Regions from separate parts of the Kitasatospora kazusensis genome, predicted to be linked through region 2. Evidence: predicted binding sites of a transcription regulator. Region 2 holds the regulator's gene; the other holds the start of a gene.
What was found. The regulator HspR, encoded in region 2, represses chaperone genes until heat shock. The targets are predictions, from matches to a motif close to TTGAGNNNNNNNNNCTCAA.
Positions count from the first base shown of each region.

Region 1 (3,648 bases), on a different contig from region 2:
GTCCCAGACCTCGGCGAGCAGCTGCTCGCGGGTCAGCACGGCGCGGGGCTGGGCCGCCAGGCAGGCCAGCAGGTCGAATTCGGTCGGCGTCAGGTGGACGTCGCCCGAGCCGAGCCGGACCCGGCGCTGCACGTGGTCGATCTCCAGGTCACCGAACCGGAGGCTGCCCAGAGCGGGTGTCCGGGCCGCCTGCTGGGCCCGCTCGACCCGGCGGAGCAGCACGTTCACCCGCGCCGCCAGCTCGCGCATCGAGAACGGCTTGGTCATGTAGTCGTCCGCGCCGACCCCGAGGCCGACCAGCAGGTCCGTCTCGTCGTCGCGGGCGGTCAGCATCAGGACCGGCACCGGGCGCTGCGCCTGGATCCGCCGGCACACCTCCAGGCCGTCGAAGCCGGGCAGCATCACGTCGAGCACCACGAGGTCCGGCTGCCAGGTGTGGAAGCCGTCCACCGCGCCGGGGCCGTCGTGCGCCACGGCGACCTTGAAGCCCTCGGCGCCGAGGCGGGCCGCGATCGACTCGGCGATCGTCGGCTCGTCCTCGACGACGAGGACACGTCGTTGGGTGCTCACTCCGTTGCTGCCGGAGCTGTCCTGCTGAATGTCTGTCACGGTCACGCCACCGCCCCCAGGGCTACGGGCCGGCTGTCTGTGGACAGCGGGCTCCGCTCGTAGTCGTCTAGTTCCGTCGTGGGCTTGTGCCCGGCCCGAGGCCTCCGACTGTGCCGTCCGCCGTCGGCACCGGAGAGGAGGTGCGCAGGTGTGGGTCTGCGTACCGAATCCGCACTCTTCGCAGCGTACGGACACCGCGAGCGTCCCGGCAGGTGAACCGGACATATCCGGCCCGTGGGCCGGTGCCGAACCTGGTCAGGACGGGACACGGGGCGATACCTTACCCGGCAAAAAATTCCCCGGTAACGGTGCGTATGCACCCGAGGGGGTGACAGACTCCTGAACGGGCAAGCTACTTGTCCGTAAACAAAGGGCTGGTCCGGACCAAGGGGTGAGAGCGTGGGGCCGATCTTCACAGCCCTTCCTCAGGTTGCTCTCAGAACCGCTGAGTACCGTGGTCACGACAACAGTGCTGGTGGCGGTAGTGCTGGGAGTGGAGGCGACATGTCGGACACCCGACCCGTTGGTGCCCTGCCTCGCGAGACCGAGGCCTTCGGCGTTCCGCCGCTCCCCTTCGGCGGCCTGCGGTACGGGCTCCGCGCAGGGGTCCTGCACCGGGTGCTGGACATGGTCCCGACTCCGCGGCGCAACCGCTTCGCGCTCGGCTACCTCGTCGTGCTGCTCGGTACGACGCTGTTCTCCCACTTCGCCTCGCCCGCCCTGGTGCACCAGCTCCAGGCGTTCTCCAGTACCGACGGCCACAACCTGATCCACCGCCCGCTGCTCGCCCTGCTGCTCAGCGGCCTCTGGGTGGCCGGACCGGTCTGGATGCCGTACCTGTGGGCCTTCGCGCTCACCGTCGCCCCGCTGGAACGGCGGGTCGGGCCCTGGCGGGCGTTCGGTGTGTTCGCCGCCGGGCACGTGCTGGCCACCCTGCTCTCGCAGGGCGTGGTCGCGGTCGCCGTGGCGACCGGACACCTCGGCGCCGGCGCCCTCGACGACCTGGACATCGGCGTCAGCTACGGCGTCCTGGCCAGCCTCGGCGCGCTCGCCGGGCTGCTCTCCCCGCGCGGCCGGGTACTGGCCCTGACCGGAGCGGTCGCCCTGATCGCCCACCAGATCCTCAGCGACCAGGACCTGGTCACCGGGATCGGCCACCCGACGGCCCTGCTGGTCGGCATCGCCCTCTGGAGCCGCCTGCGGCGCGGCCCGGGCACCCCCCTGCGCGCACGGTTGCGCCGGCTGGTCCCCCGCCGTTCGGGCCGGATGGCCCCCTCCGAGGCCTGAGTCTTTCCTGAGAGTCCCAGGTCACAGGGGCACTGTTCGATTTCCCGGCGAGTACCGCGCCGACGGCGCGGAGAACCGCGCGAAATTCGCAAGCGAAACCGGCCGCGCTCGTATCCCCGCTGCGCCCGCCCGGCGCGCCCGGCCGCCGCTCCGTGCGCCCACCGTCCTGCACCGCCCCGGGGGAGTGCCCTGCCGTCGGTCGGGGCTGATCGCTCAGAGCGAACAGAACCCCGGGAACAATGCGGGCCCGCCAATCCTTAGTCAGGTCAACTCAACTTCGCTGACTGGGGAGAGATCATGGCATCGACGTCCACACCGCTCACTCTGCCCGTACTGCCGCTCGACGACGAGGTAGTGCTCCCGGGCATGGTGGTCCCGCTGGACCTGTCCGACACCGAGGTGCGCGCCGCGGTCGAGGCCGCCCGGGCCGCCGTCCCGGCGGGGGCCAAGCCGCAGGTCCTGCTGGTCCCGCGGCTGGACGGCTCGTACGCCGCCGTCGGAACGCTGGCCACGGTCGAGCAGGTCGGCCGGCTCGCCGACGGTGACCCGGCCGCGCTGGTCCGGGCCGTCCGTCGGGTCCGGATCGGCACCGGCACCACCGGCCCGGGCGCCGCGCTCTGGGTCGAGACCAGCGCCTTCCGCGAGTCCGACGCCGGTCTGCCGGTGGCCGGGCGGGCCGTCGAGCTGGTCAAGGAGTACAAGGCGCTCTCCACCCAGTGGCTGCGCAAGCGCGGCGCCTGGCAGATCGTCGACCGGGTCGCGCAGATCGAGGGCGTCGGCGAGCTCGCCGACAACATCGGGTACGCGCCGTTCGCCACCGCCGAGCAGAAGCTCAAGGTGCTGCTGGAGGCGGACCAGGTGGCCCGCCTGGAGTACGCGCTCGGCCTGCTCCGCGACCACCTCGCCGAGGAGGAGGTCAACGACACCATCCGCAAGGACGTCGAGGAGGGCGTCGCCAAGCAGCAGAAGGAGTTCCTGCTGCGCAAGCAGCTGGAGGCCGTCCGCAAGGAGCTGGCCGAGCTGAACGGCGACCCGGCCGACGAGGAGGGCGACTACCGCGCCCGGGTCGAGGCCGCCGACCTGCCCGCGAGCGTCCGGGAGGCCGCGCTCAAGGAGGTCGACAAGCTGGAGCGGTCCTCCGACCAGTCGCCGGAGGGCTCCTGGATCCGCACCTGGCTGGACACCGTCCTGGAGCTGCCGTGGAACGAGCGCACCGAGGACGCGTACGACATCGCGGGCGCGCGGGCGGTGCTGGACGCCGACCACGCGGGCCTGTCGGACGTGAAGGACCGGATCGTCGAGTACCTGGCCGTCCGCAAGCGGCGTGAGGACCAGGGGCTCGGGCTGGTCGGCGGCCGTCGCGGGGGAGCGGTGCTGGCGCTGGTCGGCCCGCCCGGGGTCGGCAAGACCTCGCTCGGTGAGTCGGTGGCGCGCGCGATGGGCCGGAAGTTCGTCCGGGTCGCGCTCGGCGGCGTCCGGGACGAGGCGGAGATCCGCGGCCACCGGCGCACGTACGTCGGCGCGCTCCCCGGCCGGCTCGTCCGCGCCGTCAAGGAAGCCGGCTCGATGAACCCGGTGATCCTGCTCGACGAGATCGACAAGGTCGGCTCCGACTACCGGGGCGACCCGGCGGCGGCCCTGCTCGAAGTGCTCGACCCGGCGCAGAACCACACCTTCCGGGACCACTACCTGGAGGTCGAGCTCGACCTCTCCGACGTGGTCTTCCTGGCCACCGCCAACGTGCTCGAAGCC
Region 1 is NZ_BAAANT010000002.1:199,289-202,936, forward strand. Features, by position in the region: gene ABD330_RS03000 (response regulator transcription factor) at 1-609, opposite strand, end outside; gene ABD330_RS03005 (rhomboid-like protein) at 1,114-1,896, shown strand; gene lon (endopeptidase La) at 2,194-3,648, shown strand, end outside.
Region 1: a site for HspR is predicted at 2,153-2,171, ahead of lon (endopeptidase La). Genes of this name have one in related genera too.

Region 2 (3,648 bases):
CGCGAACGCCGACGCCGCGGGTGCCGCCCCGGCCGGTGACGCCCCGCACGACGCCAAGGCCGAGGACGACGTGGTCGACGCCGAGATCGTCGACGACGAGAAGCCCAAGGGCGGTGCGGCATGACGGAGAAGCCGCAGGGCGACAAGCCCGGCGACGACTCCGCTGCCGAAGAGGCCGTCCTGAAGGCCGCCGAAGAGGCGGTCTCGGGAGGCGCTTCGGAGGAGCTCGCCGCCGCGCAGCGTGAGGTGGCCGAACGTACGGCCGACTTGCAGCGCCTTCAGGCCGAGTACCAGAACTACCGCAAGCGGGTCGAGCGCGACCGGCTCACGGTCCGCGAGATCGCGGTCTCCAACATCCTGGAGTCCCTGATCCCGGTGCTGGACGACATCGGCCGGGCCCGTGAGCACGGCGAGGTGACGGGCGGGTTCAAGTCGGTCTCCGACAACCTGGAGACGGTCGTCGCCAAGCTGGGCCTGCAGCAGTTCGGCAAGGAGGGCGAGTCCTTCGACCCGACCCTGCACGAGGCACTGATGCACAGCTACTCCTCGGACGTCACCGAGGACACCTGTGTCCAGATCCTCCAGCCCGGTTACCGCATCGGCGAGCGGATCATCCGCCCGGCGATGGTCGCGGTGGCCGAACCGCAGCCCGGCGCCCAGACCACGGGTGCCCCGGATGCGGAGAAGCCCGGCCCGGACGCAGCCGACAAGGCTGACGGTGCGGCCGAAAGCTGACACTCTGTGCGCTGCGGAGTCGTACGTCGTCCAGTACGACGCACGGCTCCGCAGCGCCGTATCCGGCGCCATCAGAACGGCATACTTCGGGAGGTTGTGGCAGCCATGAGCGCCAAGGACTACGTGGAGAAGGACTACTACAAGGTCCTCGGTGTGCCCAAGGACGCCACCACCGCCGAGATCAAGAAGACGTACCGGAAGCTGGCCCGCGAGTTCCACCCGGACGCCAACAAGGGTGACACCAAGGCGGAGGACCGCTTCAAGGACATCTCCGAGGCGTACGACGTCCTCTCGGACGACAAGCGCCGCAAGGAGTACGACGAGGCCCGCAGCCTCTTCGGCGCCGGCGGCTACCGGGCCGGCGGCCCGGGCGGCAGCACCGGCAGCTTCGACTTCGGCGACCTGTTCAACAGCGCCCCCGGCGGGGGCGGCGGCGGCATCGGCGACGTCTTCGGCGGCCTCTTCAACCGGGGCACCCGGCAGGCCCAGCCGCGCCGCGGGGCCGACGTCGAGACCGAGGTGACGCTCAGCTTCGAGGAGGCGGTCGACGGCGCGACCGTCCCGCTCCGGATGACCAGCCAGGCCCCCTGCCGGGTGTGCAGCGGCACCGGCGCCAAGGCCGGCACCACCCCGCGGGTCTGCCCGACCTGTGTCGGCGCGGGCACCGTCAGCCGGGGCCAGGGCGCCTTCGCGCTCTCCGAGCCCTGCCGGGACTGCAAGGGCCGCGGCATGCTGGTCGACGACCCGTGCACCGTCTGCCACGGCAGCGGCCGGGCCAGCTCGGCCCGCACCATGCAGGTCCGCATCCCGGCCGGGGTCCAGCACGACCAGCGGATCAGACTCAAGGGCAAGGGCGCCCAGGGCGAGCGCGGCGGCCAGCCGGGCGACCTCTACGTCACGGTGCACGTCGACCCGCACCCGGTCTTCGGCCGCAAGGGCGACAATCTGACGGTCACCGTGCCGGTGTCCTTCCCCGAAGCGGCGCTGGGCGGCACCATCGAGGTGCCGACCCTGGCGGGCCCGCCGGTGAAGCTCCGGCTGCCGGCCGGCAGTGCCAACGGGCTCACCCTGCGGGCCCGTGGCAAGGGCGCCACCCGCAAGGACGGCACTCGCGGGGACCTGCTGGTCACCGTCGAGGTCACGGTCCCGAAGCTCGTCGAAGGCGACGCGCTGACGGCGCTGGAGCAGTACCGCGAGGCCACCGCCTCGGACGACCCGCGAGCCGCCCTGTTCCGGGCGACGGAGGGAGCGTGACCCGATGATGGACCAGGATCCGATCGGCCCCGGCCTCGGTGAGGGCCTGCCGGGCGGCCGCCGCCCGCCCAGGGCCGGCGGCGCGCCCCGCCATGCCTACCAGCTCACCGAGGAGACGCCGGTCTACGTCATCTCGGTGGCCGCCGAGCTGTCGGGGCTGCATCCGCAGACGCTGCGCCAGTACGACCGCCTCGGGCTGGTCTGCCCGGACCGTACGGCGGGCCGGGGCCGGCGGTACTCGGCCCGGGACATCCAGCAGCTGCGCGAGGTGCAGCGGCTCTCCCAGGACGAGGGCATCAACCTGGCCGGCATCAAGCGGATCATCGAGCTGGAGAACCAGGTCGCCGCGCTGCAGTCCCGGATCGGCGAGCTGGCCGACTCACTGGAGGGCGCGGCCAGCGCGCTCCAGCAGCGGGAGGCCGCCGTGCACGCCTCCTACCGCCGCGACCTGGTCCCGTACCAGCAGGTCCAGCAGTCCAGCGCGCTGGTGGTCTGGCGCCCGAAGCGGTAGTGAGCAGGGCCACGGTAGTGAACAGGACCACGGTAGTGAGCAGGGCCCCAGCCGCCGGCACCCCCCACCAGGGGGGTGCCGGCGGCTTCCATCTGATGAGAGAGTGCCACCAGCCTGCGGCAGGCGAGGTGCATGTCCGACTCGGCCCGTCGCGCACCGGTATTGACGCCTATGATCCCGGTGGGCACACAGTGCCCATCCATCTGTTCGGCCAACGGCAAGGAGCCCCAGATGAGTGAGACGGACGAGCCCGGCCTCACTTCTGGCAGGCTGGGCGTTCTCTCCGCCCAGGCCCGGGAGCTCTACCGATCCGTCCTCCGCTCCCAGGGACGCCTGTGCTCCGACGGGAACGGTTCGGTGGACCGCGACCACCTGCTCGAACTGGTGGACATCGGCCTGCTGGTACCGGACACCGACAGCCCGGACGTCCTGGTCGCCGTCGACCCCGAGCAGTTGTCGGCCCGCCTGAGCAGCATGTGGCAGCGGAAGGCACTGGACCTGCTGAGCCGGGCGGTCTCGCTGCCCGCCGACCTCCAGGAGCTGGCCGAGGACTTCCGCACGCCCGAGCAGGCCGGCGGGACGATCGAGTACGTCCGGGGCAAGGTCCTGATAAACCAGCGGCTCGGCCAGCTGGTGAGCAGTTGCATGGAGGAGATGCTCGCCGCGCAGCCGGGCGGCCCGCGTCCGCCGGAGGCACTGGCCGGGGTGATCACCCGGGATCTGGAGATGCTCCGCCGCGGGGCTTCCATTCGGACGATCTACCACCCGAGTACCCGCTACCACACCCCGACCCGCGAGTATGTCGCGACGATAGCCGAACACGGCGGTCAGGTGCGGACACTGGACGAGCCGTACACCCGGCTGATCGTGATCGATCGACGTACCGCGGTGATTCCGGTCGTGGACGACCTCAACTTGGCGGCGTTCATTCACGATCAGGCTGTCATCAGCTACCTCGTGGAGGAGGTATTCGAGCGGAACTGGAGCCGGGGACTGGATTTTGACGGAACCCGGACAGTACCTCCGCAGGTCGTCTCACGACTCCGTCAGACGATCGTGGACCTGCTTCTCAAGGGGACCAATCACCGCGTTATCGCTCGCAGACTGGGCATCAGCGAGCGCACTCTGGCCCGGCATATTGCGGAGAT
Region 2 is NZ_BAAANT010000028.1:16,906-20,553, forward strand. Features, by position in the region: gene dnaK (molecular chaperone DnaK) at 1-124, shown strand, start outside; gene grpE (nucleotide exchange factor GrpE) at 121-735, shown strand; gene dnaJ (molecular chaperone DnaJ) at 841-1,989, shown strand; gene ABD330_RS21855 (heat shock protein transcriptional repressor HspR) at 1,994-2,500, shown strand; gene ABD330_RS21860 (helix-turn-helix domain-containing protein) at 2,732-3,648, shown strand, end outside.